3 regions of the Erwinia sp. E_sp_B01_1 genome follow, and region 3 is predicted to be linked to each of the others. Evidence: predicted binding sites of a transcription regulator. Region 3 holds the regulator's gene; each other region holds the start of a gene.

Region 1 (10,074 bases), 2.3 Mb from region 3:
CATACACCGGCACAGCAAAAGCCAGCGTGGCCGGGCCGAGCAGCCATAATAGCCAGTGGCTTTCACCGATGTAGTTCTGCCAGGAGATATGGGTGACGACCAGCAGCGCCACCAGCACCATCGGCGTCATCACCAGCGGCATCATCAGCAGTTTGTGCCAGCGGCGATAGAGCCGTTTGTTAAGAAAGTAGATGCCAAGCGTGGCAATCAGGCAGATCACGCTGAGGAGAAAATCATTCATGGCGACGGCCTTCTTTACGCTCTGCCAGCCAGATTTCCAGCCGATAGACCCGATCTACCACCAGTGCCGTGGTTGCCAGCACCAACAGCGTGCTGATGCCGATCACCAGCATGATGCGCCAGCCTTCCACCCGCAACAGCTGGGAGTAGTTGACCACGGCCACCACGGCCGGCACGAAGAACAGCAGCATTTCGGCCAGCAGCCAGCGTGAACCGGCTTTAACCCAGTTCAGCGGCAGGACACGAAGCAGGATTAACGCCAGCAGCAATAACATGCCGACGATATTGGCAGGCAGCGGCAGGTGAAGCCACTCCACGAGCTGTTGGGCGATCAAAAAGAAGACGATATACAGTACAACCTGAACCGGAACCTGAATCCGCTGCAGCCAGCCCGTGCTGAGCGGACGTAATGCTGACGCCATGATGCTTCTCCACGAATGTTTAGGCAGCCAGTATAAATCGGTAACAAAGAGTGAAAAAAATGACTTAATATTATTCAAACTATGCCTTACAGGAATGTTTATGGACGTCCGGGCCTTACGCTATTTTGTCGAAGTGGTGCGCCAGCAAAGCTTTACCCGTGCTGCGGAGCAGCTTTTTGTCACCCAGCCCACCATCAGTAAGATGCTTCGCCAGCTGGAAGATGAGTTGGGCTGCACGCTGCTGATCCGCGAGGGACGGAAGCTGCATCTGACGGACACAGGTCAGGCAGTGTTTCAGCGTGGGATGACGATCCTGCAGGAGTTTAAGCAGCTTGAAGCAGAAATCAGCGATATCAATGATTTAAAAACCGGTGAGCTGCGGCTGGGCATTCCACCTATGGTGGGGATGCAGATAGCGGGGTCTATTTCTGCTTTCCGCCAGCGCTATCCGGGCGTGGAGCTGAAAATTTCCGAGTTTGGCGGCCTGACAGTGCAGCAGGCGGTGCTCTCCGGCAGTCTGGATATTGCGCTGACGGCTCTGCCGGTAGCCGATGATTTGCCGTTGAATGCGCTGCCGTTAATGAGCCATCCACTGTGCGTGCTGGTGCCGCGCACTCAGGAGTGGCTGAGGCGCACGCATATTCCTATCTCAGAGTTAGCAGGCCAGCCGATCCTGATATACAACGAGGAGTTTTCGCTGAACCGCCAGCTGATGCGGGCTTTTCAGGCCAGCGGTTTTGCGCCACAGATTGCGGTACGCAGTGGCCAGTGGGATTTTCTCGCCGCAATGGTGCAGGCCGGAATGGGCGTGGCGATCCTGCCGGAGCCCATATGTCAGCGGCTGGATAAGAGCCAGCTGTTGTGGCTGCCGCTGGAGTCAGATTTGGTGTGGAAGCTGGGCCTGATCTGGCGCGAAGGCAGTTATCTGTCGAAAAGTGCCCAGGCATGGATAGCCTGCTGCCGGGAGTTCTGGCCCGGTGAGGCCCCTACTTTATCGGTGTGAAGCCTGACAGGGCCGGGCACAGCCCAGCCCATTTCACTGCAGTTTAGTCAATTGACGTTCTATCAGACGAATTGCAATTTTATAACAGACCATAGTCACTGCAGCGCTGATAACAAGCAATGCAATACCAACGAAACCCTCTACGTCGTTCTCACCAAACAGACCTGAAAACTTGTTCCAAAAAGCGTATTCACCCTTTGTTACCGGATCTGAGGGCCGGACAAGCAGGAAAGTGAGAATAAAAAACCCTGACCCAAGTAGAATTTTAAGACCCGCTGGGACATGTCGGACTGCCATTCAAAATCACCTCAATTGTTCCATAAGACATTAAGCCATTCGGCAACTTCACCTGTTGGGTGGACAGCAGATATTGCCTGATTGCTAAGAAGTCGGTGCGGTGCTGAAGTGTGATGCAGCCAAGCGATACCCCCATTGGCCCAGGAGGGTGAAGACGGAAGTTCCCTCTCTCAACACCGTTAATCCACGTATGATCGTCGATTTTACCGTCATCTCTGTAGAGAGCAAACCACTCGTGTTTGATTACCGGCGTAGATGTTGGCCATGAATACATATCGTGGAGGTCAGTGCGAATCACACCTTTCCATCCCCCGCCAGGTCTTTTAACTATATGATAGCGGCCGTCTGGTATTGGCCCTAAGTCCGGTACACCAATACAGCCAGCACGATTTCGGTACTGGTCTTTACCAGAATAAGCCATAAATGTGCCTACGCCATACATCAGCAGCGGGCTGAAATTTGCTTCATTCACGACGAATTTTCCTTGAAGCGTCACAGGTAAAACTCCTTTATTCGTTAATCCATAAACGATAAAAGGATTCTATCAACTCATTTCATTAATTTTTGTGTGGGATAACCCTTTTCCTGAACTTTTATTACCTGCACGATTTTTTCCAACCGATCCTTTGAAATAATCCCAAATACCTGAAGACAACATGCCTTTCCCACAGACAACACAAAAACCGATGGGAAGGAAGAGTGGGTTGATAAGCAAAGCGTCCCGGCACATGGACGTGCCGGGCCGAGCTGTCAGGACGACGCTGTTTGCGTCTTTGTGTTCAACCCACTCTCCCTGACCGTACCGCCCAATCTGAAGACAACATGCCCTTCCCACAGACAACACAGAAGCCCGAAGAAATCACGCCCTTCCCACAGACAACACAAAAGCCTGAAGAAATCACCCCCTTCCCACAGGCCCAACTTGAGCCCGCGGGAAGAAAGAATGTCGCCAGGAAGTTACTCTTCTTTCTCGATTAGCAGCGTCTCCAGCAGATCCAAATCGTGCAGTAACTTCTGCATTGTTTCGTTGCTGATTTTCTGGGTAGCGCGCAGGTGATACAGCTCGCCGCGTTCGGCGCGCAAAGCCGTCAGGCGGAAGCGGCGCTCAAGATTCTCAGCGAACAATGAACGGTCGAGATCTTCTTTGCCCACCACCCTGCGGCGCAGATTACCTGTCACCCTTGAACTCACCTCTTTAATCAGCTCAGGATCGATATTCTCTTCTGTATCCGCTACCAGACGCTCTTCCATCTTATGCAGACTCTCGATGGCGGTACCTGCCATCACGGCACGGGCCATCTGCACTTCATGGCGGTGAGCGGTTTTGTCATGCCCGTCGATGCCACGCAACAGCAGCGGCAACAGGATCACGCCCACCAGCAGCGAGAACAGGATCACGCCGGTGGCAAGGAACACCAGCTCGTAACGCGCCGGGAAAGCATCGCCATTGCTCAGGAACAAGGGGATCGACAGCACACCGGCCAGCGTAATTGCCCCACGAACACCAGCAAAAGAGGCAATCAGCAGCTCACGCATCGAATAACTGGTGAACTCCATCGGCTTCTTCTTCAGCAGACGTTTACTGATCAACTGCATCATATACAACCAGCTGAAACGCACTATCATCAGCGCGGCATAAATCAGCGCTACAGACAGCACCAGCATCCAGAAATCCACATTGGGGTCGACTTCTGCCTGGGTCACGGAGTTATGCAGAATGTCCGGCAACTGCAGACCCAGCATCAGGAACACCATGCCGTTGAACACAAACTCCAGCATCTGCCAGACGCTGTTAGCACGCAGACGCATCGCCAGCGGAGCCTGACGGATTATCCCGGAACGGGTAATAGTCATCCCTGCGGCCACAGCGGCCAGAATGCCCGACACGCCAATGTGTTCCGCAATCAGATAGGAAGCGAACGGCAACAGCAGCAACAACACGGTCTGCGTTGCCGGGTCATCTCCGCTCCAGCGGCTGAACAGACGCAGTGACTTACCGTACAGCCAGCAAATAGCAATCCCGGCCAGCAGGCCGCCAATCGCCACTTTCAGAAACTCAATCGTGGCACCTGAAACGGTGAACACCATAGTGCCCATCGCTACGGCAACGGCAAACTTCAGGGAAACCAGGCCTGATGCATCGTTCATCAGCGCTTCGCCCTGCAGTATTGACATGATTTTCTTGGGTATCCGCCCTTCTCCCACAATACCGGACAGCGCCACGGCATCGGTAGGTGAAAGCACTGCCGCCAGCGCAAACGCAGGTAGCAACGGAATGCCTGGCACCAGCCAGTAAATCAGGTAGCCAATCCCCACCACGGTAATAAGCACCAGCACCAGCGCAAGGCCGATGATCTCTCGTCCGTGGTTAAGAAATTCACTGGTGGGGGTTTTCCAGCCATCGGCAAACAGCAGCGGCGGGATAAACAGCACCAGAAACAGCTCCGGATCGAAGTCAACGTGCAGGCCAAACGTCGGCCAGGCAAGCAGCGCCCCCAGCGCGATTTGCACCAGCGGCAACGGGATTTGAAAAGGTATTATGCGTGCAGCAACGCCGGAGAGCGAAACCATCAGCGTTAAAATGAGAATGGTAAAGAAAATTTCCATGCGATTTTTTTACGTCTCCCTGTGGAGGACCTGTGTCCGGGTGAAAAAGCGAACTGACTGACCAATAGTAAAACAAAATTGTAAACGGTTTAAAAACAGGAAGTGCGCTATCCGGTCTTAAAATTCCGTAACAGCCAGAAACGATAACAATGTGCAGGTAAAAATGGCAAGAAGACAGAGACAGGGCACGTCTGAATTTGCAGGGAGGAGAGAAACGGGGCCGGCTGGCGGCCCCGGAAGGGATCAGATTGCCCAGCCACCAGCATAGAAGGCGACCAGCGCCACCGCGATAATTACCGTGCCGGCATTCAGCTTACGCCATTCACCCGCAAAAATACGGCCAATCACCAGTGAACCGAAGCCCAGCATGATGCCGGTAACGATGTTACAGGTCAGCACAATAAATACCGCCGACAGCAGGCCGGACATCGCATCCACAAAATCATCGAAATCGATTTTAGAGACGTTGCTCAGCATCAGCAGGCCGACATACATCAGCGCAGGCGCTGTGGCATAGCCCGGCACCAGATAAGCCAGCGGAGAAAGGAACAGGATCATCAGGAACAGCACGCCAACGACAATAGCGGTCAGGCCCGTCTTGCCACCCGCTGCCGTTCCGGCCGCAGATTCGATATAGACCGCCGCAGGCGATGCGCCGACCAGCCCGGAGAAGATGCTGCTGACAGAATCCGTGGTCAGCGCTTTGCCGCCGTTAATGATTTGATTGTCTTTATCCAGCAGGTTGGCCTGCCCTGCTACGGCACGGATGGTGCCGGTGGCATCGAAAACAGCGGTCATCACCAGCGCCAGCACGCTTGGCAGGACGGCAGGTTGCAGCGCGCCCAGAATATCCAGGCTGAATACCAGCGAATTGCCCTGCGGATCCTTCAGGCTTGGCATGGCAAACAGCCCCTGATAGGTCACTGCCGGATCAAAAATCAGACCGAGGATGGAGATAGCAATGATAGTCAGCAGGATGCCGCCCGGAACGCGCAGCTTCTCCAGACCGAAGATCACCGCCAGCCCCAGCATTGACATCATCACCGGGAACGAGGCGAAATCACCCAGCGCTACGGGCAGGCCCGGTGCAGGGTTTTTCACCACCAGCCCAACGCCGTCCGCCGCGATCAGCAACAGGAACAGACCAATGCCTACACCAGTACCGTGCGCCACGCCCATCGGCAGATTACGCAGGATCCAGGAACGGATGCCGGTGGCGGAGATAATGGTGAACAAAACCCCCATCAGGAACACCGCACCCAGCGCCACCGGCACGCTGATATGCTGCCCCAGCACCAGGCTGAAAGCGGTAAAGGCGGTCAGTGAAATGGCACAGCCAATAGCCATAGGCAGATTAGCCCACAGCCCCATAATCAGTGAACCAAAGCCCGCAACCAGGCAGGTTGATACGAACACGGCAGTAGGCGGAAAACCGGCTTTCCCCAGCATGGACGGGACAACGATGACCGAATAGACCATGGCAAGAAAGGTGGTGAGGCCGGCTAAAATTTCCTGACGGACCGAACTGCCGCGCGCAGAAATTTTAAACCAGCTGTCCAGCGAACCGCCGGGCTGGTGAGAAGGAGTCGACATAGTGAAAAATCCCCTGAGATTTCTTATGAGTTATTGATGCGTGACGCATGAAGCAGGACCAGTTCAACGTTTCACCATCCCAGGACGCACTGTTCACAGATCGCAAAAGCCTCAGACTGAAGCGGCGATCGGAAAAAAGGCAAACGTTTACTACGACACGCATGGTGCTGCACTATTTAAAAGGCAAACGATTATCCAGCGTTTAATAGTGCCTTTTCAACTCCTGTTCGCGCCTATATTTGCACAAACTCTGAGCCAGCCCTCCACGAGCGTCCTTTCGCCGCAGGCAGAAGTGACTCTATCTGGCCTGCCTGCATCGTCGTAATAGCAATTTCTTATGCTGTTTTCAGCCCTCTCCGGACCTGAAACGCTGGGGGATTTTCAGGGGAAAATAATTCAGCTAAGCCTGATTTCTCCGCCCTTTTGCAGGGCGCGATGCCAGGCTGCCCGGTTTTGTATTTTATCAAGCCAGGCCTGAATCGCAGGGGAATCAGCCGCTCCGCCCCTTGCGCTCATAGCCTGAAGCGGGAAGCTCATCTGCACATCAGCAATACTGAACTGCGGGCCGGCAAACCAGCCGTGCGTGGTCAGGTGGTGTTCAATGAAATCCCGGTGCGTGGCCAGTTGCTTATCCAGCCAGGCTTTCTGCACGCCCTGACCAAATGCGTTGCCAATGGGCCGCAGCAGCCACGGCACCGGCGGTTTCCCCATCCGGCCAAAGATCAGTTTCATCACCAGCAACGGCATCACTGAGCCTTCGGCATAATGCAGCCAGTAACGAGACTGAAGACGCGCTTCCTCGTCATGAAGTTTCAGCCTGTTTTCTGCGTCATATCGCTCTGCCAGGTACTCAAGGATCGCGCCAGATTCCGCAATCACCCGATTTTCATCTGTGATAACCGGGGATTTGCCCAGTGGATGCACTTTTTTTAGCGCGTCAGGAGCCAGCATGGTGGATTCACGCTGATACAGTTTGATCTGATAGGGGACTTCTAACTCTTCCAGCATCCAGAGCACGCGCTGCGATCGGGAGTTATTCAGGTGATGAACGGTGATCATGCACGAACCTTGTGTTAATGAGTGTCTGTTCAGTATAGCCCGCTGCGTATAACCTGAAGCCGTCCTGCCCCTCCATCACTCACGTTCAGATTCCAGCAGGATGGCGCCGGTTCCGCGCTCGCTTAACAGGTCTCCCGGGTTACGCAGCGGACAATCCTGCATTGATAAACAGCCACAGCCGATACAGCCATCCAGATCGTCCCGCAGCCGGGTCAGGGTTTCGATACGGCGATCCAGCTCCTCGCGCCACTTTTCCGTCAGCACTTTCCACTCTTTCGCTGACATACGATTACCTGCCGGAAGCTGCATCAGATGATCGCCAATGGTGGCCAAAGGAATACCAATGCGCTGGGCAATCTTCACAATCGCCACGCGGCGCAGCACATCACGGTGGTAGCGTCGCTGATTACCGGCATTGCGGAAGCTGCTGATTAAGCCTTTGCTTTCATAGAAATGCAGTGCAGAGACTGCCACACCACATCGCTGGGCCACATCGCCGGGGGTCAGTTCTCGCTTGTTGGGGCAGTTGCGACTTTTTTTCATTTAGCTCTTTACCTCAAGTTAACTTGAGGAATTATACTCAGCAGCCATTGAGAAGGCGAAACGTAATTTTCTTACCAGGGAGAAGAGCAGTATGCATGACGACATCATCCACACCCTTACCGACTGGATTGAAAATAACCTTGATAAAACGCTGTCGATTGATGAGGTCGCTGCGAAGTCAGGCTATTCGAAGTGGCATTTGCAGCGGATGTTCCGCACCGTGACGCGGCAGACGCTGGGAGAATATATTCGGGAGCGGCGACTGACGCTGGCCGCAGAAGCTCTTCGTCAGACGCAGCGCCCGGTGTTTGATATTGCGATGCAGTACGGCTACGACTCGCAGCAGACCTTCTCGCGCGTGTTCCGCCGTCAGTTCTCACAGACACCTACTGCGTACCGCCATACCCTGCGTCGTCAGTCACTGACGCGCCAGGCCGGTTACAGCTTTGACTGCAGCGACTTTGCCGCAGCGGCCAACTGATGAGGGCCGCTGGCCTCTCATCAGGCCCCATGATGAATGTCAGAAACGGCCCGCGGATCCTGTCCCCAGAATGACGGGGAAAAATACCAGCCGCCGCCCAGCTCTTTGATGTGGTACATCGCCGCATCGGCCTGGGCGATCATCGCTTCACCCGAACTGTGATTTTTAGCCAGCGCCACGCCAATACTCAACGACTGTGCCACCATTTTGCCGTTCTCCAGCACGATCGGTTCGCGCATCGCTTCAATCACATTCTCTGCCACTTTTGCCGCCTGCTCACCGTTCTCAATCCCGGACAGCAATACGGCAAACTCATCGCCTCCCAGACGGGCAACCAGATCTTCTTTGCGTAAGCGTTCGCGCAGGCGCTGAGCAGTCTGCATCAGCACGTTATCACCAGCCGCATGACCATAGGTGTCGTTGACCGCCTTAAACCGGTCACCGTCAATAAAGAGCACGGCAACCTGCCCGGCCGTCAGCAGGTTGCCCAGCAGTTTATCCAGCTCCAGCTCGAACGCTTTGCGGTTAGGCAAACCGGTGAGCGCATCATGCAACGCCTGATGAGCCAGCGAATCGTTCTCGCGCTGAAGATGATGCTGCCACTCCGCCAGTTCCTCCATCAGGCTGTTGAAATCACCGCTCAGCTTGTTCAGCTCAGCAATGGGAGAGGAGGGCACGCGCTGCGAAAAAGCCCGGCGTTTGCGGACATCATGCGCCACTGAGGCAATATTTTGCAGCCCGGTGACAATCCCGGCGTGCATCCGGCGCGACAGCCAGCAGGCCAGCAACGCCGCGACCAGCAGGCTACCGCTGAGCCAGGTCAGCGCCTGGCTAAGGTAGTGCAGCACCCGGCTGGCATCCCCCGTCAGCCAGACCTGCCCTATCTCACGGTTGGCATGCATGATCGGCACTTTTAATGTCTCCGGGAACAGCCAGTGGGTAACCAGTTCTCCTGCCCCCTGTTTATTGCGGTTCACGCCCGGCGAGGGCCAGTTGACCAGGATCCTGCTGTTGGCATCGACCACCTTTGCATTGGCAAAGGCCGTTTTGGTGCCGATTTGCCGGATAATTTCACTGGCCGATGCGGCATCTCCATTCAGTAATGCAGGCTGCACACTGTAGCCGATGGTGGTGGCGACCAGCTGCAGGTTATTTTCGGCATAGCTGCGCAGGGCAAACATTGAGAGCACCGACATCGAAATCCCGCTGAACAGCAGCGAAACGATGATGATGACCAGATGAATGCGTTGCAGATACTGTTTCAGCGTCAGCAATGGTTTCGTGCCGGCGCGCCCTGAAGAGTGATCAGGCATGCTTACTCCCTCGCCCTGATGGCGGTGATTTAGCCCTGGACACGCAGATTATCGTAGTCAGCAGCCCCGGCCTGAGCCAGAAGATTGCTGCACGGCCTGATACAGAGTGCAAGAGAGGTTCCTGGGGGGTGTATCGGGCCTTTCGGCCCCAAATAGCCAGTGAAAAACACAAAGGCTCCTTTATTTTTTTTAGCGCTACATGAAGACATTTCGCTCAGGCGAATTTTTAGCGAGCTTTATTCAGGGTGCAAAATCCCCGCCCCTCAAAAATGGAAGGGAATGAGTTATAAGGTTTTTTCTTGCAAAAAATCCTACATTCCATTGGTGCGTTGTACAACTTTTCGCGGGTAAGATTCATCCCAAAGGTGTGATTTGACTTAAGTCACGCCGTAAAAATCCTTAGAAAGGATTAAGTTTTCTTCAAAAATTTCCAATGCTGGCAATATCAACAATCTGTTTTTGCGGAAGTTTCAATAGCGGCAAATCAATATCGTCATTTTCAGCGCCAGGAAATCT
Region 2 (10,074 bases), 1.7 Mb from region 3:
GTTGCCCGCAGTGCATTGCGCCTGATCCGCAGCGGCACCCCCTTTGCTATTGAAACATTGATGACTGTCGCAGCCATCGGGGCCTTATTTATCGGCGCTACCTCAGAGGCTGCCATGGTTCTGCTGCTGTTTCTGCTGGGTGAACGGCTGGAGTCTTTTGCCGCCAGCCGCGCACGCCGTGGCGTAACGGCGCTGATGGCGCTAAAACCCGAAGAGGCTGTCCGTATCCGGGGAGACCGGCGTGAAACCGTTGCTCTGAACGCGCTGCGCCCTGGCGATATTATTGAAGTTGCCCCCGGTGACAGGCTGCCAGCCGATGCCCTTTTACGCTCTTCCTTTGCCAGCTTTGATGAAAGCGCCTTAACCGGTGAATCAGTTCCGGTTGAGCGCCAGCAGGGCGAAGCCGTAGCCGCAGGCTGCCTGAGCGTCGACCGCCAGGTTCAGCTGGAAGTGGTATCAAAGCCGGGTGAAAGTGCCGTTGACCGTATCCTGCACCTGATAGAAGAAGCCGAGTCTAACCGCGCACCGATAGAACGTTTCCTCGATCGTTTCAGCCGTATCTACACCCCGGCGATCATGGCGCTGGCATTGCTGGTAGCGGTAATCCCTCCGCTGCTGCTGGGCGCAGAGTGGCAACCCTGGATTTACAAAGGGCTCACCCTGCTGCTGATTGGCTGCCCCTGCGCACTGGTTATCTCCACGCCTGCGGCGATCACTTCCGGCCTGGCAGCAGCCTCACGCCGCGGCGTGTTAATTAAAGGCGGTGCGGCACTTGAGAGTCTTAACGCTATCCGCACGCTGGCTTTCGATAAAACCGGTACGCTGACGCAGGGTAAGCCTGAAGTCACTGCCCTGATTGCGCTGACAGGAGAGAGTGAATCCTCACTGCTGGCCAAAGCGGCAGCGGTGGAAAGCGGCTCCTCACATCCGCTGGCGAAGGCCATTGTCTCCCTGGCGGCTGAACAAAACCTGACGCTGGCACAGGCAACCGCCCAGCGGGCACTGGCTGGCAGCGGCGTTGAAGCCATTGTTGAAGGTCACACCTTGTTGATCAGCGCACCTGGCAGGCTGGCTGAGGGCAGACTGGATTGGGCGCAGGCTGAACGCGTGGCCACGCTTGAAGCCGCAGGAAACACGGTAGTGGTACTGATGCAGGATGGACTGCCAACCGCTCTGATTGCCCTGCGTGATACCCTGCGTGCCGATGCGGCAGAGGCTCTCGCAGAGCTGCGCGCGCTGAATATCCATACTCTGATGTTAACCGGGGATAATCCCCGGGCTGCCGCAGCTATCGCCGGTGAGCTTGGGATAGATTATCGCGCCGGCTTATTGCCCGCAGATAAGGTGGCAGCCATCAGGGAGCTGAATCAGCATCAGCCCGTAGCCATGGCAGGCGATGGGATTAACGATGCACCAGCGATGAAAGCCGCCACGGTGGGGATTGCCATGGGCAGTGGCAGCGATGTGGCACTGGAAACAGCCGATGCCGCCCTGACCCATAACCGGCTTGGCGGCCTGGCAACGATGATCCGCCTGGCCAGGGCAACGCACAGCAATATCCGTCAGAACATCACTATCGCGCTGGGGCTTAAAGCGGTCTTTCTGGTGACTACACTGCTCGGCATCACCGGCTTATGGCTGGCCGTGCTGGCCGATTCAGGCGCTACCGCATTAGTCACCGCTAACGCGTTACGCCTGCTGCGCAAATCCTGATACGGGTTTGCGCTCAGCCCGGAAGCCCTTTTCTCAACAGATACTTATAGGGTACCTGCTCTGTCAGTTGGGCGACCAGCGTATGTTCCATAAAACGACAGAAGCCGGGGATATCGCGGGTGGTTGCCGGATCGTCAGCAATAATCAGCAGGGTTTCGCCCTCCTGCATATGGCGCACGGCTTTGCGCACCATCATTACAGGCTCCGGGCAGCGCAGGCCCAAGGCATCCAGGGTTTGATCGGGGTTGGCGAACAGATCGCTCATAGCACTCTCATTAAACGTAAAAAAACTGCGTTTAGTTTACCCTCCCCTTTTGCATCTGCAAGTCCGCTGCAGACGATAACGTTTGCGCTAAAATTAACCATTGCAATGGCAGGATGATTCGGTAAGATGCCGCGCAATCGCCCTGGCGATACAATTTTCATTGGGTTCCCTCACCCCAATCTTCAAAAAGGTCACATGATGATTTCTTTTTCAAAAAATCAGCGCATGCATGCGTTGGTCTGGCTGTCGCTGTTTCATGTACTGGTGATCACTTCCAGTAACTATCTGGTGCAACTGCCGATCTCTGTTTTCGGTTTCCACACCACCTGGGGCGCCTTCAGCTTCCCGTTTATCTTTCTTGCCACCGATCTGACCGTGCGAATTTTTGGTGCGCCGCTGGCTCGTCGCATTATTCTGGCGGTAATGATCCCGGCCCTGTTTATCTCCTACGGCGTTTCAGCCCTCTTCTATCAGGGAGAATGGCAGGGTTTTGCCGCGCTGAAAGAGGTCAATCTGTTTGTCGCCCGCATCGCCTGCGCCAGTTTTATGGCCTACGCGCTGGGTCAGATACTGGACGTGCACGTCTTTAACCGTCTGCGCCAGCTGCCGCAGTGGTGGATAGCACCGGCTTCCGCCATGTTCCTTGGCAATATCAGTGACACGCTGGCCTTCTTCTTTATCGCCTTCTATAAAAGCCCCGATGCTTTTATGGCGCAGAACTGGGTCGAGATTGCTCTGGTGGATTACAGCTTCAAAGTGCTTATCTGCATGATTTTCTTTTTGCCCGCTTATGGCCTGCTGTTGAATGCCATGCTGAAACGCCTTGCGGAAAAATCCCGCCTCACCCAGGCCAACTTCGGCTAAGCTGCATTCTGTGACAGAGAGCAGGTTGCTTTTGCCTGCTGATTACTATTTTATGAATGGCTGTAAATCAGCACATGACTAACGTAAAAAGGGATCATAATGCGTAACTTACTGAAATATGCCGGTATTGGTTTACTGGTGGTCGGACTGGCCGCCTGCGACGGCAAAGATGATAAAGCCGCAGCCGACGACAATGGCACCAGTAGCAGCCAGAGCAGCCAGAATGTGACCCTGATGGATGGCAAGCTGAGCTTTGCGCTGCCAGCCGGAATGTCCGATCAGAGCGGCAAGCTCGGCACCCAGGCCAATAACATGCACGTCTATGCCGATGCATCAGGTCAGAAAGCGATTATTGTGATCGAAGGGGATTCCACCACTGAAGGTCTGGACGTGCTGGCAAAACGTCTTGAGCAGCAGCAGCGTAACCGTGATCCACAGCTACAGGTCGTCACCAACAAGTCTGTCGATCTGAATGGCCAGCCTGCCCAGCAGCTGGACTCGGTGATCTCTGCTAAAAACCAGTCTTCCTGGTCTTCAGTAGTGTTAGCCAAAGTTGACGGCAAACTGCTGACTATGCAGATTACTCTGCCTGCAGATAACCAGCAGCAGTCTCAGACAGATGCTGAGAGCATCATCAAAACCATCAAGCTGAAGTAAAAAAAGCCCCTGCAAGTATCTTGCCAGGGGCTTTTGCTTTTTTTACGGCTTACAAACCCGCGTACTCGCGAATATATTTCCTGGCTTTCACCGCATACTCATAGGGATTGGCTAAGGCTGGATCCTGCTCCGCCTCCACAACCATCCAGCCTTTATATCCCGCCTCGTCCAGAATTTTAAACACCGGCATAAAGTCGATTACGCCATCACCCGGTACGGTGAAAGTGCCTTTTTTCACGCCGTCGAGGAACGACAGCTTCTGGCTTCTGACCTGCGCCACCACCTCATCGCGCACATCTTTCAGATGCACATGATTGATGCGCGGCAGATACTTTTTCAGGATAGCCAGCATCGCGGCCTGACTCCCTTCCGAGTAGTAAGCATGGCCCGTATCAAACAGCAGGTAGACATCTTCGTTGGTGGCAGCCATAAAGCGATCAATTTCTTCGGTGGTCTGGATCGCAGTGCCCATATGGTGGTGCAGACAAACCTGCATGCCTTTTTCTGCCGCCAGTTTCGCCAGCTCGTTATAGCCCTCTGCCGTCAGTTGCCACTCTTCGTCAGTGAAGTACGGTTTCTCTTCCAGCACGGCTAACGTCGTACCCTGGATGCTTTTGCTCTGCTCTGAGCAGCCGATCACTTTTGCTCCCATGGCATGCAGGAAATCACGATGATTAATAAACTCATCAATGGTTTTTGCTTTGTCGCCATTGGCAAAAAAGGTGCTGAACCAGGCATTGCAGATTTGCAGACCCCGGCTTTCCAGCATCGGTTTCAGCACCGCCGGATCCCGCGGATATTTACTTCCCACTTCACTGCCGGTAAAACCAGCCAGCGCCATCTCACTGACCGTTTGCTGAAAGGTATTTTCTGCGCCCAGCTCCGGCATATCGTCGTTGGTCCAGCCAATCGGGGCTATCGCCAGCTTCACATTGTCTTTGTTCATCTTCATCTCTCGCAAGAAATAGGGCCGCAGGGCGTTATCTGTTCAGCAGCTCACGCTCAATCAGCTCGCGGGTCTCCACGGCCTGACGCTTCATTTTTTCCGGGTAACCAAACAGCGAAGAGGCAATGACAGATTCCCCCCACTTTGTATGTGCGGTTGGCAAAATCCATCTCCTTCAGAGTCTGGAACAGGGTGTCAAAGTCCACTTCCCCTTCTCCCACACCCACATGCTGGTGAATGGTGGCATCCACGCCCGGCGGATTGACGATGTAACGACAATGCTTGGTGTGATTCATGGTATCGGCAATCAGCACGTGTGACAGATCGCTACCGGCGTATTCCAGCATGCGCTTCACATCGCCTTTGCCTTTGTCATAAAAGAAGGTGTGCGGCACGCTGTACAAATATTTGATGTTCTCACTGCGGAAAGACTTCACCAAATCGACGGTCTCATTGTTCTCTTCGCAGAAATCCCAGGGATGAGACTGGATTTCGATGCGGATGCCTTCACGTTCGACGATCGGCAGGAGCTCCTCCATCGAGCGATAGAACATCTCTTCACAGATTTCCGGCTCGTTAGGCGTGCCGGAGAGTTCGGTATTGATCACCTGAACGCCGGTTTCCACGGCTATCTCAATCATGCGTTTCCAGTTCCGGACGGCAGCCTGACGACGGGCCTCATCCGGGCCGGACCAGCGATAAACCACGATAAATGAGGAGATCTCGACGCCGGTTTCACGCAGCGCGTTTTTATATTCAGTGATAATTTCACGGCTGGCTTTGGGATGTTTATAGAAGGGGTTGATCTGCGGATGGGGCGACTGCTCAATATATTTATAGCCCCAGTCAGCCACCTGATGGACCATTTTAGTAATGCCCATCTCTTTGATGACATCAACGTCAAAAGCGATTTTCATCTCTAACTCCCGGCAATTCAATTCAGTGGTTCCCCCACACAGGGTGGGGGAAAAGAAGCTTATTTGTTGTAGAACGCCGGACGAGGCGGAAGCTCAACGGGCTCTATAGCGCCACTCTCCTGCGCACGAAGGCAGGCATCGGCAGCAACGGAGGCGGCAAAACCATCCCAGGCTGACGGCCCCTGCAGCTTGCCGCTGGTGGCATCGTTGATGAAGGCCTGCAGCTCAACGTCGTAGGCATCAATAAAGCGGTCTTTCCAGTCGGTCAGGATAGTGGTGGCCAGCTTCGCCTCTTTGCGCATCTGCACCGAGGCCGGTTCAGGCAGCTTCGCAATACCGGTTTCACCTACCACTTCACACTGAATGTCATAGCCGTAGGCACAGTTGACGAATATCTCGACGTCTATACGGGTACCTTTCTGGGTTTCGAACAGGACAATCTGCGGGTCACGCAGCCTGGCATGGCTGTTTTTAGTGGAGCGGGGGAAGACCACCTGAACGGTTTTATAGTCGTCCTCGGTCAGCCAGCGCAGCACGTCCAGCTCGTGGATCAGCGTGTTGGTGATCGCCATATCCGTGGTGTAACTCTCTGGCACAGTGGGGTTACGGTGCGCGCAATGCAGCATCAGGGGCTCGCCGATATCTCCGTTAACGATCACCTGCTTAAGCGCACGGTAGCCTGCATCGTATGGGCGCATAAAACCGACCTGTACCAGGCGCTTACCGTAAGCGATTTCGGCATCCACAACGCGGCGGCAGCCTTCGGCACTCAATGCCAGTGGCTTTTCACAAAAGACCGGCTTACCCGCAGCGATTGCAGCCAGAGTGAACTCTTCGTGAGTCGGATCCCAGGAGGTGACAATCAGCGCATCCACATCCGCTGAACGGATAACATCATGGCCGTTGGCATAGACTTCCGCATCAAGGCCTAAACGGCTGACGATCCCTTTAGCCCCTTCGATATTGATATCCGAGACGGCGACCACTTTGGCCCCCTGCAATACTTTGCTGCAGCGACGGATATGTTCCTGACCGATAGCACCGGTACCAATAACGCCAAGTTTCAGAGTCATACAATGTCCTTGATAGGTAGGGTTCAGCACGGACACTTAACCCTGCCAGTTATGTGCTGGCAGTGGCCGGGTGTCCGTTCCAAAAAACAGAGTGATAAGGAAAAAGTCAGAATCAGTATTCGCGAGCCTGGCCGATATGCTCGTTCAGCATCCGTGCCACGGCATCCACACGTTCAGAATCAGAAACCTGAGCGCCGCCGACGCGCCACCAGCTGAAGTATTTGTGCACCATGGTTTTTGGCAGCACTTTGATATCAATCAGGGTAGAAACGGTCTGTTTTCGCGCATCTTCCAGCGCGTCTTTTAACTGTTCAAGCGTGGTCACGCGGTAAGTTTTACAGCCATAGCCTCCGGCAATTGCCGCGAAGTCCACCGGCACAAAGCCCCCGTTCAGCTTGCCGCCTTCGGCATTGCGGAAGCGGAATTCGGTGGTGAAACTGTCCATACCGTGTTCCATCTGCAGGTTATTAATGCAGCCGTTGGTCATGTTATCGAACAGCACCACGTTGATTTTGGCCCCCTCCTGGATGGAGGTGACCAGCTCCGAGTGCAGCATCATAAAGGAGCCATCTCCTACCAGGGTGTAAACCTCACGATGCGGCTCAGCCAGCTTTACGCCCAGCGAGGCGCTGACCTCGTAGCCCATGCAGGAGTAGCCATACTCCACGTGATAGCTGTTGTAATCTTTAGTGCGCCAGACGCGCTGAAGGTCACCCGGCAGGCTACCTGCAGCGGCGACTATCACCGAGTTCTTTGGGAGATGTTCATTCAGCGTCCCCAGCACGCTGCTCTGTGTCAAAAACGAGTCTGTCAGGCGGTTAAATTCGGCATAGACCGCTTCACGATCCAGATGATCGTCAATTTCCGGGATAAAACCGTCGTTGCTGTAAACCGCCTGATAAACGCGCTGGGTCTCTTTCAACAGTTTGCTTTGCGCCTGGGAAATTTTCTCCCCCCAGCCGCTGGTAAAGCCCTGTGCTGCCAGCCTTTCATCCAGCGCCGTCAGCGCTTCACGGGCATCTGCCACCACCTGCACGGCATCCAGCTTATAGGCGTCGAAAGAGCTGACGTTGATATTGATGTAGCTGACGTCCGGATTGTGGAATATCCATTTCGAAGCTGTGGTGAAATCGGTATAGCGCGTGCCTACTCCAATCACCAGATCGGCCTCTTTTGCCAGCAGGTTTGCGGCCAGACAGCCCGTTTCACCCACACCACCAACGTTGAGCGGATGATCGGAAACAAGCGTGCCTTTGCCAGCCTGGGTTTCGGCAAACGGAATCTGATGGCGCTCGGCAAACTGACGCAGCGCCTCACCGGCTTCTGAATATTTCACCCCGCCGCCGCAGACAATGATCGGTTTACGCTTACCGGCGATCAGCTTCAGGGCTGCTGACAGTTGCGCTTCCGTTGGCAGACGACGATCCAGCAGGTGCACGCGTTTCTGGAAGAAGTAATCCGGATAGTCATACGCCTCGCCCTGCACATCCTGCGGCAGGGAAATTGTCACCGCCCCGGTTTCCGCCGGGTCAGTCAGCACACGCATGGCGTTGATGCAGGCGGTCATCAACTGCTCCGGGCGATTTACACGATCCCAGTATTTGCTGACGGCACGGAAGGCATCATTGGTGCTGATGCTCAGGTCATGGCTTTGTTCAATCTGCTGCAGCACCGGGTCTGGCTGGCGGGTGGCAAACACGTCGCCTGGCAGCAGTAATAAAGGAATACGGTTAGCGGATGCGGTGCCCGCTGCGGTGATCATATTGGCCGCACCAGGCCCGACAGAAGAAGTACAGGCAATGATTTCCCGGCGCAGTTTCTGTTTGGCGTAGCCGATGGCGGCATGTGCCATCCCCTGCTCGTTGCGCCCCTGATGCACCACCAGGTCACCGCTGTCCTGCTCAAGCGCCTGCCCTATTCCCAGCACGTTGCCGTGCCCAAAGATGGCAAAGATCCCTTTTACAAATTTGGTTTCAACGCCATCTACCGACAGATACTGGTTATCCAGAAATCTGACCAGAGCCTGTGCTGTGGTGAGTCTGATCTTACCCATTTGCTCTTCCTTTACGGTACGGCGGAAAGTCAGAAACCTTCCGGGGTTCGTAGTCTTGTTCGCCACCGGTTGTTGACAATGGGCGATGGCTGTAAGTGAAACGTGAAGCGATTATAAACAAATATTTTTTTCATTAAACACGACTACAGAAGAAACATTTCATTTTGCGAGTGAGATCAAATTATGCGGTGAAATGACGCTGATAAAGATGACTGTGCGTCCAGATTTGAAACAATAAGATGAGGTTATAAGAAAGATGGGAAAATTCGTTTCACTTCAATGGCTTCTCAACTACAGATTTCTCACATTGGGAGCGGCTTCACATTGCCTGTACAGGGGGAACAGAGCAGGAGATTCGATCGCCGTGGATACCCTGTTCAAGAGTTTTATCCACTTCACACTTTTGGGGTATAAATTTCATTTTGTATTGAAGTTGAAATTTTTATTCTCCATACTCAGGCTCATATTCAGTCCGGGTGTCAGGTTCTGGCGAAAGCGCTGAAAAAGCTCAGCTAAGCCGGCTTATTAAAGAAGGAAAAAAGGTATGAGTACACAACAGAAACGGCTTGATGTGATTTGTATCGGCCGCATTGCCGTTGACCTTTATGGCCAGCAAATTGGCGCACGCCTTGAAGATATGAGCACCTTTTCTAAATACCTCGGTGGATCATCAGGCAACGTGGCTTACGGCACCGCAATTCAAGGCCTGAAATCTGGCATGCTGGCTCGCGTAGGTGACGAGCATATGGGCCGCTTTCTGCGTGAAGAACTGCAGCGTGTCGGGGCTGATACTGAATGCCTGATTACTGATAAAACCCGTCTTACCGGGCTGGTGATCCTTGGCATCAAGGATCAGGATACCTTCCCGCTGGTGTTCTACCGCGATAACTGCGCTGATATGGGCCTGACGCCGGATGACATTCAAGAAGATTACATCGCCTCTTCGCGAGCCGTAGCCGTGACCGGGACACATCTCTCCCATCCTGATACCCGCGCTGCGGTGTTGAAAGCCCTGGATATCGCCCGCAGTAACGGGCTGCGCACCGCGCTCGACATCGATTATCGCCCGGTGTTGTGGGGGCTGACCTCGCTGGGCGACGGCGAAACTCGCTTTGTTGAATCTCAGCACGTCACCCAACAGCTGCAGGAAGTGCTGCACTATTTCGATCTGGTGGTGGGTACGGAAGAGGAGTTCCATATTGCCGGAGGCAGCACGGATACGCTTACCGCGTTAAAAAATGTCCGTCAGTCGACCCAGGCGACGCTGGTCTGTAAGCGTGGGCCGATGGGCTGCGTGGTACTTGAAGGCGAAATCCCGGACAGCTGGGAGCAGACTAAGCTTCAGAGTGGCGTGCGCGTGGAAGTACTTAACGTGCTGGGCGCGGGCGATGCTTTTATGTCTGGCCTGCTGCGCGGCTGGCTGAATGATGAAAGCTGGGAACAGGCCTGCCGCTATGCCAACGCCTGCGGCGCGCTGGTGGTTTCCCGTCACGGATGCGCTCCGGCCATGCCAACCAAAGCCGAACTGGATGATTTCCTGAGCCGCGACAATGAGGTCAAACGCCCGGATCTGGACAGCCGTCTTA
Region 3 (10,074 bases):
CGCTTGCGTGATTGCAGATTGGTTAACCGGGCTGCAGCAATTCTTAGCGTATCTTTGAAATGGTGAGGGAGCTGCTGGTCAAGTTTGGCCTGCAAAACATGCTGGAAAAAGATATCCAGCCGCTCGCACTCCCACCAGCCATCCATATAGCTTTCACCCAGCCCCAGCGAACCTTCCTGTATGACGCGTTTGAAAAACGCCGGATTGGTGACCTTGATATCCCAGGGGCGCGTGCCATTCATTTCAATATCAGCGTTGCGCAACATCTCCTGAACGATTCGGTACCACTGATTTTCTTCAAGGCTCGCTTCTTCTATAATCGATGAACTCATAGCTTCCCCATCACTCTGTGTGATTGAAACCTGAGAAATAGAATAGACAATTTCTACAGGGTTTGAGAACACGCACGGCTTTCCCGTGCGCCTGAAATCCGGCGTTACAGAGAATTGATTTGAATACCTGCAGAGTTGCGCAACGAACGTTGCGCAAAGAAAATGCTGACCACCCTGTCAGGATAAAAAAAGGTTGTAACCTGTTGTTTTTTTGATGCCTGAAAGGAGTATATGCTCACGTCAGGCAATATTCAATTGATTATTGTTAGGATGCTAATCAATTGATTTGACGCCTTAATGACCGTTATGACTGCCCGCCAGCGCCAGCTTTTCAGACTTCACCCGTTGTAAAATATAGCCGATACCCACCAAAACAACAGTGGATCCCATCACCAGGGAGGTGGTCAGCAGTGACGTGGAGATAAAAGCAGAGACTATCATGCTGGCAACGCAGCATAACCCCAGCTGTAACGTGTTCTGCAGAGCTGCGGCCTTACCACTGGACTCCGGAAAGGGCAGTAACGCATTCGATACCACTACCGGATAAATCGCTCCGTTCGCCAGTGCAATTCCACAGAAAGGTATGAGCAATCCATACAGTGAAGGGGTATCCCTCTGCGCAGCAATAAAGAAGGCCAGAATACTCAGCGAGTAAACCGCAATCAGCCAGGGAAGCAGTGAATGCCCTTCGGTACGTTTAAGCAGTGAGCGGCAGCCATAACCTCCGATCAAAAAGGCCAGAGTCTGAGGAACATAGCTCAAACCGATATCGCCCGGCGACATACCCAGCGCACCCAAAATAAAAGGGGACCCCGTCAACCAGGCGAAAAAGCTGGCCGAACAGGCGGAGTAAATCAAAACGTTGCCGGTGAAAGCCGGGGATTTCAGCAGACTGAAAAAACCGGTTGCTGAAACCGGTGCAGCAGGGTTTTTCTTCCCGGAGGAGGCTATGAAGAGCGTGGAAATCAGCAATACCACCGCCACCAGCATCAGCGTAAGAAAAATGACCCGCCAGCTAAAGTGATTCAACAACCACGCGCCAAGCAGCGGCGCAAGAGCAGGAGAGAGCGCTACCAGCGGCATAATAGAGGCAAAGACACGGTTAGCCTGCGTCGCAGGATAGCGATCCACTACCAGCGCCTGCCAGGTTACAGCCGCCGCACAAATCCCCACTGCCTGGATGAAACGCAGCGCCAGCAATAGGGTTGCAGATTCCACCCACCACATAGCAGCACAACTCACCGCAAACAGGCTCAGCCCCATCAGTAAAACCGGCTTGCGACCGATGCGATCTGACAGCGGCCCCCAGAACAACTGGGCACTGGCGAAGCCCGCGAGAAACAGGCTGAGGCTGGCGCTGATTGCGCCTGCGTCTGTTTGCAGGTCCTGCTGCATGGCGCCGAAAGCGGGCAGGTACATATCGGTGGCGAGAAAACCGGCAATGCTTAGCAGCGCGAGGTAGACAATGAATCCTTTAGCGGGCATGAGTAGCTCTTTTATTCAGATGAATGAAACGCCGCAGAGTGTAATCGCGTGCCCTTTATGTTGTGAAACGGTAATATTTGCAGGTTGCGTTCAAAAATATTGCAGGCAGATTATGTGGTCAGAACATTCTCTTGAAGTGGTTGATGCAGTGGCGCGTAGCGGCAGTTTCACCGCAGCAGCAGCTGAGCTGCATCGCGTGCCTTCAGCCATCAGTTATACCGTCCGGCAACTGGAAGAGTGGCTGGCCGTTCCGCTGTTTGAGCGCCGTCACCGGGATGTGGTATTAACCGCAGCCGGCGCGGTGTTCATCCAGGAGGGGCGAAGTGTTATCAAAAAAATGCTCGCCACCCGCCGTCAGTGTCAGCAGGTCGCCAACGGCTGGCGGGGGCAGATAAATATCGCCGTGGATCGCATAGTTAAGCCCCGGCGCACACGGCAGTTAGTGGTCGATTTTTACCGCCATTTTCCGGACATGGAGCTGCATCTTTCTGCGGAGGTGTTTAATGGTGTCTGGGATGCGCTGGCAGATGGCCGTGTGGATGTCGCTATTGGTGCCACTCAGGCTATTCCGGTGGGTGGACGTTTTGCCTTTCGCAATATGGGCGCGTTGAACTGGCGTTGCGTGGTGGGGGCCGGGCACCCGCTGGCTGCATTAACGGGTGAGGTCAGTGAGGAAGCTATCCGGGAATGGCCCTCGCTGGTGATTGAGGACACCTCCCGTGCCTTACCTAAAAGAACCACCTGGACGCTGGATAATCAGCGTCGTCTGGTGGTGCCGGAATGGGAAAGCGGCTTCGACTGCCTGCTGGCCGGGCTTTGCGTGGGGATGGTCCCGGGTCATTTCGCACGCCCCCTGTTACAAAGCGGCGCGCTGCATGAGTTAACGCTTGAGACGGCGTTTCCCGACAGTCCCTGTTGCGTAAGCTGGTCTGAACAACAGGCCTCGCCCGCATTGAGCTGGCTGCTGGACTACCTGGGTGAAAGCGACACCTTAAACAGTGAATGGCTGCGCGAGGATAATTCAGCAGGCGACAGCGTCGGTTAGCGTCGATAGTCCAGGAAGGGGCCATCTGCTACTGAACGGCGTTCAATCAATGATGGATGAACCTCTATGGTCTGCGGATCTTCGCGCTTGCTGGTGATACGGTCCAGCAACATATCAAAAGCCGTTTCGCCCAGGCGTTCTTTAGGCTGATGGACGGTGGTCAATGCCGGTGTGAAATAGCGGGCGTTGCGCACATTGTCATAACCGATCACGGAAATGTCCTGGGGCACGCGTAAGCCCAGCTCATCTGCAGCACAAATCGCGCCCATTGCCATGACGTCGCCACCACAAAATACTGCCGTGGGGCGCTGCTTCTGCGATAAAATTTTCTGCATGGCCTGATAACCGGACTCAGGTTCAAAATCTCCCTGAACCAGCCACTCCGGGCGCAAAGTTATGCCTGCTTCTGACAAAGCCTTCAGAAAACCAGCATGGCGACCCCCGCCCGTATTGCGTTCCAACTGGCCAGGGATCACGCCAATATCACGGTGCCCGCGGTCAATCAGGTAACGCCCGGCCAGATAGCCACCCTGAAAAGCGTTATCCAGAACGGTATCGGTGAAGTCGCCACGGGATTCACCCCAGTCCATGACGACCATCGGTATATTGCGATGCTCTTCCAGCATCCTGATCAGAGGTTCAGGATATTCGGAACACATCACCAGCAGGCCATCCACACGCTTCTGCGCCATCATGGAGAGATAGGCCTGCTGCTTTTGCAGTTCGTTATGCGCATTGCCCAGGATCAACGTATAGCCTTTGGCAAAACAACGATTCTCTATGGCTTCAATAATTTCAGCAAAATAGGGCGCTTCGCTGGACGTTGCCAGCAGCCCGATAGTTTTAGTGTGATTCACTTTGAGACTGCGGGCCACGGCGCTGGGTGAATAGTGAAGCGCCTTGATTGCGGCCCATACTGCTTCACGTGTCTCTTCTGCGACGAAACGCGTCTTGTTAATAACATGCGATACGGTGGTGGTAGACACGCCTGCCTGTCTGGCCACATCTTTTATCGTTGCCATGAAATAGCTACTCCTGCGCTTATCTTAACTTGATGATAAGTCTGTTGTTAATCGTTTGCCTGGTAAGGATGAAAATCTGACGTCATACGACGTTTTTTTGATGCTTACGGAGACGTCAGAAAGGAAAGGGGATTGCCTGCCGACCGCGGAACGCCACAAGGCGCGGGCCGTTGCGCAACAAAAAAAGGATTCTAACAAGGCTGAGCAGAGAAAACGAGATTTTTACTGACAAGTATGGGAAAATCAATGACACCATTAATTGTAGGGTTATTCAGGAGCACATATGGACACCGATCTGAAGTTATCGTTAATGACCACGCTGGGAGCACTGCTGGTCATTATTGCTTTCAGCTTTACCGCCGTTATGCATTAAACCTTCAGGGGCCGATTGCCCGGCCCTTGTTTTCAGCGCTTAACGAATCGTTTTTGGCGTCATCACCCGGCGGGCACCAATGTAGTGACGCTGCCAGTAATCTTCGCCCAGCGCGCTGACCTGAATATCTTTGCCCGTACGCGGAGACTGGATAAACTTCCCACCGCCCAGATAGACACCAACATGATCTGCCGTGCCCCGGCCATTGATGCGGAAGAAGACCAGATCGCCTTTTTCCAGTTCATCCCGTTTGATGTTAGCGGCATCACGCAGGTGATACATCTCGTTCGCCGTTCGCGGGATTTTAAACTTCACTAAATCTTTATAGGCATACCAGACCAGCCCACTGCAATCAAAACCGGTTTTAGGTGAAGTCCCACCCCACTGATAAGGTTTACCCAACTGGCCCATCAGCTTGGTCATCGCCGTTTCGCGTGCTTTCTGGTAGCGGGCACGGTGAGCTTTGCTCAATTTAAGCGGGGCAGAAAGCGAGCCTGCGGTCAGCTCTTCAGATTTTTTAATTATTTTGCCACGACGCCCGTAGCGTTTTTTCTCATCGTGCAGCGCAGTTTTCTTTTTATATTTGCCGGCGGTGAGGGTAGTTGTCTGCTGAGGGGCTTTCTTTTTAAGCCGGGGCTTATTAGCGGTAACGTCGCGGGGTTTCTTGCTGGTGGACTCTTTAACTTTTTTGGTAGCGCTGGTTTTTACCGTCCGGCGTTTACGTCGCTCATCTTCGCGGGCAGGGGTGGCGGCATCTGCTTTATGGTGATTTGCATTAACAGGCGCATGTGGCGATGCGTGCGCCATGTTAAAAAACAGCTGGGCAAAGGCCAGCATGAAAAGCGTGATGAGTAAACGCATCGTTACCATTAACCATTTGTGCTCAGGCGGGTGGCCGGAACGCGTCAGAAACAGGGGATTCTGCTTTTCAGCAGGGACATTTCGCAATTCTAATCTAACTTATTAACAAAAGGTAAGGTCTTTTTTGTTTCAATGATACAGAACAAGTAAAACCTGTAAAAATAAGCTGAATCAGCTGGTTATCTGCGCAATCATAAGGCTTATCTTAATGATTAATCCGACGAAAACAGCAGCAAAATGTTACTTTATTGTTCAGTGGGCAGGTTTTCAGGTTCGCCGGCGCATCATCCTGCTGAAAATGTCGTTTTCATCAGAGGGACAGAGTCGCTACAATAAATAGACACGAAGTATCCGTTTAAGGAAGCCATTTATGAGTACTATTGAGAAAATTGAGCGCCAGATAGCAGAAAACCCGATTCTGCTCTACATGAAAGGTTCACCAAAACTGCCAAGCTGTGGCTTTTCTGCCCAGGCCGTTCAGGCACTCTCTGCCTGCGGCGAGCGTTTTGCCTATGTAGATATTCTGCAGAACCCGGAAATTCGTGCTGAGCTGCCAAAATACGCCAACTGGCCAACCTTCCCGCAGTTATGGATTGATGGTGAGCTGGTCGGTGGTTGCGACATCATCATTCAGATGTATCAGCAGGGCGAACTGCAGCAGCTGATCAAAGAGACAGCTCAGAAATACCCTTCTGACGCTGCTGAATAAGCGGCAGTAAAATAAAAAAGGCGGAGATGCAAATCTCCGCCTTTTTTTACGCTTCGTTTTCCGCATCTTCCGGCAAAGGTAATGGCCAGCCACCCAAACGCTTCCACCTGTTAACCAGTTCGCAGAACAGGTCTGCGGTTTGCACCGTATCGTACAGGGCAGAGTGAGCCTGAGAACTGTCAAAAGCCATTCCCGCTGCGGCGCAGGCTTTAGCCAGCACGGTCTGACCCAATACCAGCCCGCTTAATGCAGCAGTATCAAAGGTGACGAAGGGGTGGAAAGGGTTACGTTTCAAACCCGCACGCTCAGCGGCAGCGTTGGTGAAATTGAGATCGAAGGTTGCATTATGGGCCACCATAATCGCGCGGTTGCAGCCATGATCTTTAAGGCCTTTGCGTACCATCTTGAAAATAGCATGCAGGGCTTCATATTCACTTACCGCGCCGCGCAGCGGATTGGCAGGGTCTATGCCGTTAAAGGCCAATGCTTCAGGTTGCAGAACGGAACCTTCAAACGGCTCTACGTGGAAATGGAGCGTTTCATCCTTCTCCAGCCAGCCATTCTCATCCATTTTCAGGGTGACGGCGGCAATTTCCAGTAATGCGTTGGTCTTCGCATCAAACCCGGCGGTTTCCACATCAATCACTACCGGATAAAAACCGCGAAAACGGCTGCTGAGGGCGTTCAGTTCGTTCGATTCAGACATCAGGATCTCATTGGCGAAAAAATGCAGCGCGCATTATGGCAAATTTCACCGCGAGATGCAGCAGGGGAAGGGAGGTGTCCACCGGACACCCCTGAAAAAATTAAGCACCCAGGCCGTGGCCAGCGTGTTTGTTCTCAATCAGTTCAATTTTGTAGCCATCCGGATCTTCAACAAAGGCAATGATGGTGGTGCCGCCTTTAACCGGACCCGCTTCACGGGTGACGTTGCCACCGTCAGCGCGGATGCGGTCACAGGTTGCTGCCACATCATCAACACCCAGCGCGATATGGCCATAGGCATCGCCCAGATTGTAGCTGTCCACACCCCAGTTGTAGGTCAGCTCAATCACTGCACCTTCGCTCTCTTCGGTGTAGCCAACAAAGGCCAGAGTGTATTTATATTCGGTGTTTTCGCTGGTACGCAGCAGGCGCATGCCTAAAACTTTGGTGTAAAAATCTACGGAGCGTTGCAGATCGCCAACGCGAAGCATGGTGTGAAGTAAGCGCATAACATCCTCTTGGTAAAAAGCGTCATCATCCGATGACGAGTAAAAAAATTAAGTATAGCGATGATTTTACTGCAGGGCAGCCCCTGAGGGCTAAGAATCCCGGCTGAAAGCAAGAACAGAAAAGGCCGCGCACTGCGCAGCCTGGTTTCAACGCTCAGGGTAAATTAACCCGCAAGCGTAGGATAGTCGGTATAGCCTTCAGCGCCACCGCCGTAGAACAGCTCAGGACGCTGCTCATTCAGGGGGGCTTTTATGCGGAAACGCTCAACCAAATCGGGGTTGGCAATAAACACGCGGCCAAAGGCAGCAGCGTCAATCAGCCCTTTTTCGATCAATTCTTCAGCTTTTTCTGCGGTATAAGCACCAGCGCCGATAATCACGCCCGGATACGCAGCGCGGATAGCTTTACGGAAAGCTTCGCTGTAGGGCTTACCACCGGCCCAGTCCGGTTCTGAGATGTGCAGGAAGGCCAGATTACGTTTTGCCAGTTCCGTGATGTAGTAGAGTGCTGCTGCTTCCTGATCTTCGCCATTGTCCAGGCCGTTGAACGGTCCCAGTGGCGAAATGCGGATGCCGATACGGTCGGCACTCCAGCCATCGATCGCTGCATCAACCACTTCCAGGGCGAAACGGGTACGGTTTTCAACGCTGCCGCCGTAAATGTCAGTGCGCTGGTTTGACGCCGGAGAGAGGAACTGATGGATCAGATAGCCATGTGCGGAATGCAGTTCAACAAGATCGAAATCGGCTTCACGGGCGTTAATCACGGCCTGACGGAAGTCATTAACCACCTCTTTGATTTCATCCAGCTCAAGCGCACGCGGCGTGGAGGTCGCTTCACGGATCGCCTGGCCCTGCTCATCACGCAGCGAGGTGCGCGTTTCAGCATTGATGGCCGAAGAGGAAACGGGGGCTTTACCTTCAGGCTGCACGCTGGTGTGGGAGATACGGCCTGTGTGCCAGAGCTGCACGGCACTGTGACCGCCGTTGGCATGAATACCGTCGTTGATATTTTTCCACGCAGCAATCTGTTCGGAAGAGTGCAGGCCCGGCGCACCGGCATAGCCCTTGGCCTGGGCAGAGATTTGTGTCGCTTCGCTGATGATCAACCCGGCACTGGCGCGCTGGCTGTAATATTCAGCCATCAGCGGCGTAGGGACATCACCCGGTTCAATACTGCGCAGGCGAGTGAGTGGCGCCATTAATACGCGGTTAGGAACGGTGATCGCACCCATTTTTAACGGGGTAAACAGCTTCTTCAATTCCATTACTTACTCCTGGTAGACCGGTCGACTAGTAACTGAGTTTTTTTTAACGTGGCTCTGGCAGCATACGGTTCATCTCCTGCCACGCGTTCACCAGCGGTGTGCTGTCACGGGAGATTTTGCTTTGCAGACTGGCACCAAGCCACAGCATATAAAGATTTTGTGCACAGGCATGAGGGGTATTTTCAAGCTTCAGCGACCCCTGTTGCACAGCGCGTTCCAGTGCGGATGTCAGCGTGGCGATCAACGCCTTAGAACCGGCATCCAGAGCGATGCGCATAGGTTCGGAGAGATCGCAAACTTCAGCAGACAACTTCACTGACAGACAACCGGCGAATGAGCTTTCCTGACAGAAAGTATTCAACGATTGCTGATAATAGTCGAGGACACGTTGACGCTGATTGCCCTGATGATCGCCAAGCCAGTGACTGAAGCGTTGGTGATAAACGGCAAAATAACGTTCAAGCATCGCTACTCCAAACGCCTCTTTCGAAGGGAAGTAGTGGTAAAACGACCCTTTAGGCACCTCTGCTACTTTCAGCAGTTCGATCAATCCCATACCGTTAAAGCCGCGCTGGATGCACAGCTCTTCTCCGGTAAGCAGGATATGTTCTCTGGTATCAAAGCGGGGTGTTTTCATACCGGGTACAGTACCAGACCGATCGGTCTGGTACAAATCTCATGGCTCAGGTCTGGCACGATTTGATCATATCCAGCGCGGGTTGATACTCACTGGTCTGCACATTCATCATTCCCAGCAGGGTATGGAAAATATTGTCCTGCGAGACTGACTGGGTTTTTGCCGCAGTATGCATACAGCCCTGATTTATCCCAAAAGTGCTGGCATAATCCGGCGACATCCACAGCAACAGGGGGATGTGCGTCTGCTGAGTGGGCGCGAACAGATAAGGGGCACCGTGCAGATACATGCCATGTTCACCCAATGACTCTCCATGATCGGAAAGGTAAACAAGTGCAACATTGAATTTACCGCTCCAGGATTTCAGCAGGCTGATGGTGTCGTGCACCATAGAATCGGTATAGAGAATCGAGTTGTCATAGGTGTTCACCAGCGCCTGATGATCGCAGTCCTGGATCTGGTTGCTGTCACAGGTCGGCGTGAACTTACGCTCTTCAGCAGGATAGCGCAGATAGTAAGCCGGGCCATGACTGCCCATCTGATGCAACACAATCACCGTATCGTCTTTCACACTGTCGATGTAATTATTCAGGCGATGCAGTAAAACATCATCCAGGCAGTAGTCACTTCTGCACAGTTCGCTGACTTTCCATTTAGTCATGTCCGTGTGTGGCACGCGGTCGCAGGCGCCTTTACAGCCGCCGTCGTTCTCACGCCACAGCACATTCACGCCGGCATGCGCCATGACATCCAGAACGCCTTCCTGGTGATGCGCGAGGTTGGCGTCATAATGCGTTCGGGGCATATTAGAGAACATGCAGGGTACCGAAATGGCCGTCTCTGTTCCGCAGGAAGTGGCATTCGGATAATAGATGACGTTATCCGTTTTCAGCCGGGGGTTGGTTTCTCTGGCGTAACCGCCCAGGGAAAAGTCCTCTGCCCGGCCCGTCTCTCCCAGCACAAATATCACCAGCGTTTTCTTTTTCTCTGCGCTGATTAGTGGCCCTTTATGGGCGTCCAGCCCAATTTTTACCAGAGTCTGATCGCCGGCAAACCAGCGACTATCTGCATAGTGGCCCACGCCGCTGACCACGTTGGCCGGAGTGATCATCTTGACCAGACCCTTAT

Evidence for each region. The regulator PurR, encoded in region 3, represses purine synthesis genes. The targets are predictions, from matches to a motif close to CANGCAAACGTTTGCNTG.
Region 1: VRC33_RS20360 (NCS2 family permease) is a predicted target of PurR. The motif match lies at 6,299-6,316, and genes of this name have one in related genera.
Region 2: tusA (sulfurtransferase TusA) is a predicted target of PurR. The motif match lies at 2,050-2,067, and genes of this name have one in related genera.

Annotation. Positions count from the first base shown of each region.
Region 1 is NZ_CP142208.1:4,374,684-4,384,757, forward strand. Features, by position in the region: gene VRC33_RS20335 (LrgB family protein) at 1-241, opposite strand, end outside; gene VRC33_RS20340 (CidA/LrgA family protein) at 234-662, opposite strand; gene VRC33_RS20345 (LysR family transcriptional regulator) at 763-1,665, shown strand; gene VRC33_RS20350 (DUF2778 domain-containing protein) at 1,931-2,458, opposite strand; gene VRC33_RS20355 (Na+/H+ antiporter) at 2,920-4,569, opposite strand; gene VRC33_RS20360 (NCS2 family permease) at 4,813-6,162, opposite strand; gene VRC33_RS20365 (glutathione S-transferase) at 6,559-7,221, opposite strand; gene soxR (redox-sensitive transcriptional activator SoxR) at 7,297-7,764, opposite strand; gene soxS (superoxide response transcriptional regulator SoxS) at 7,856-8,245, shown strand; gene VRC33_RS20380 (diguanylate cyclase) at 8,266-9,558, opposite strand.
Region 2 is NZ_CP142208.1:310,293-320,366, reverse strand. Features, by position in the region: gene VRC33_RS01395 (zinc/cadmium/mercury/lead-transporting ATPase) at 1-1,713, shown strand, start outside; gene tusA (sulfurtransferase TusA) at 1,727-1,978, opposite strand; gene VRC33_RS01385 (7-cyano-7-deazaguanine/7-aminomethyl-7-deazaguanine transporter) at 2,177-2,842, shown strand; gene VRC33_RS01380 (DcrB family lipoprotein) at 2,942-3,499, shown strand; gene iolE (myo-inosose-2 dehydratase) at 3,549-4,445, opposite strand; partial or broken gene VRC33_RS01370 (sugar phosphate isomerase/epimerase) at 4,480-5,362, opposite strand; gene VRC33_RS01365 (Gfo/Idh/MocA family oxidoreductase) at 5,422-6,435, opposite strand; gene iolD (3D-(3,5/4)-trihydroxycyclohexane-1,2-dione acylhydrolase (decyclizing)) at 6,548-8,488, opposite strand; gene iolC (5-dehydro-2-deoxygluconokinase) at 9,033-10,074, shown strand, end outside.
Region 3 is NZ_CP142208.1:2,046,920-2,056,993, forward strand. Features, by position in the region: gene cfa (cyclopropane fatty acyl phospholipid synthase) at 1-332, opposite strand, end outside; gene punC (purine nucleoside transporter PunC) at 627-1,817, opposite strand; gene punR (DNA-binding transcriptional activator PunR) at 1,930-2,862, shown strand; gene purR (HTH-type transcriptional repressor PurR) at 2,859-3,884, opposite strand; gene VRC33_RS09890 (YnhF family membrane protein) at 4,168-4,257, shown strand; gene VRC33_RS09895 (C40 family peptidase) at 4,297-5,118, opposite strand; gene VRC33_RS09900 (Grx4 family monothiol glutaredoxin) at 5,489-5,827, shown strand; gene rnt (ribonuclease T) at 5,874-6,533, opposite strand; gene gloA (lactoylglutathione lyase) at 6,634-7,041, opposite strand; gene VRC33_RS09915 (alkene reductase) at 7,206-8,309, opposite strand; gene VRC33_RS09920 (TetR/AcrR family transcriptional regulator) at 8,353-8,946, opposite strand; gene eptA (phosphoethanolamine transferase EptA) at 8,993-10,074, opposite strand, start outside.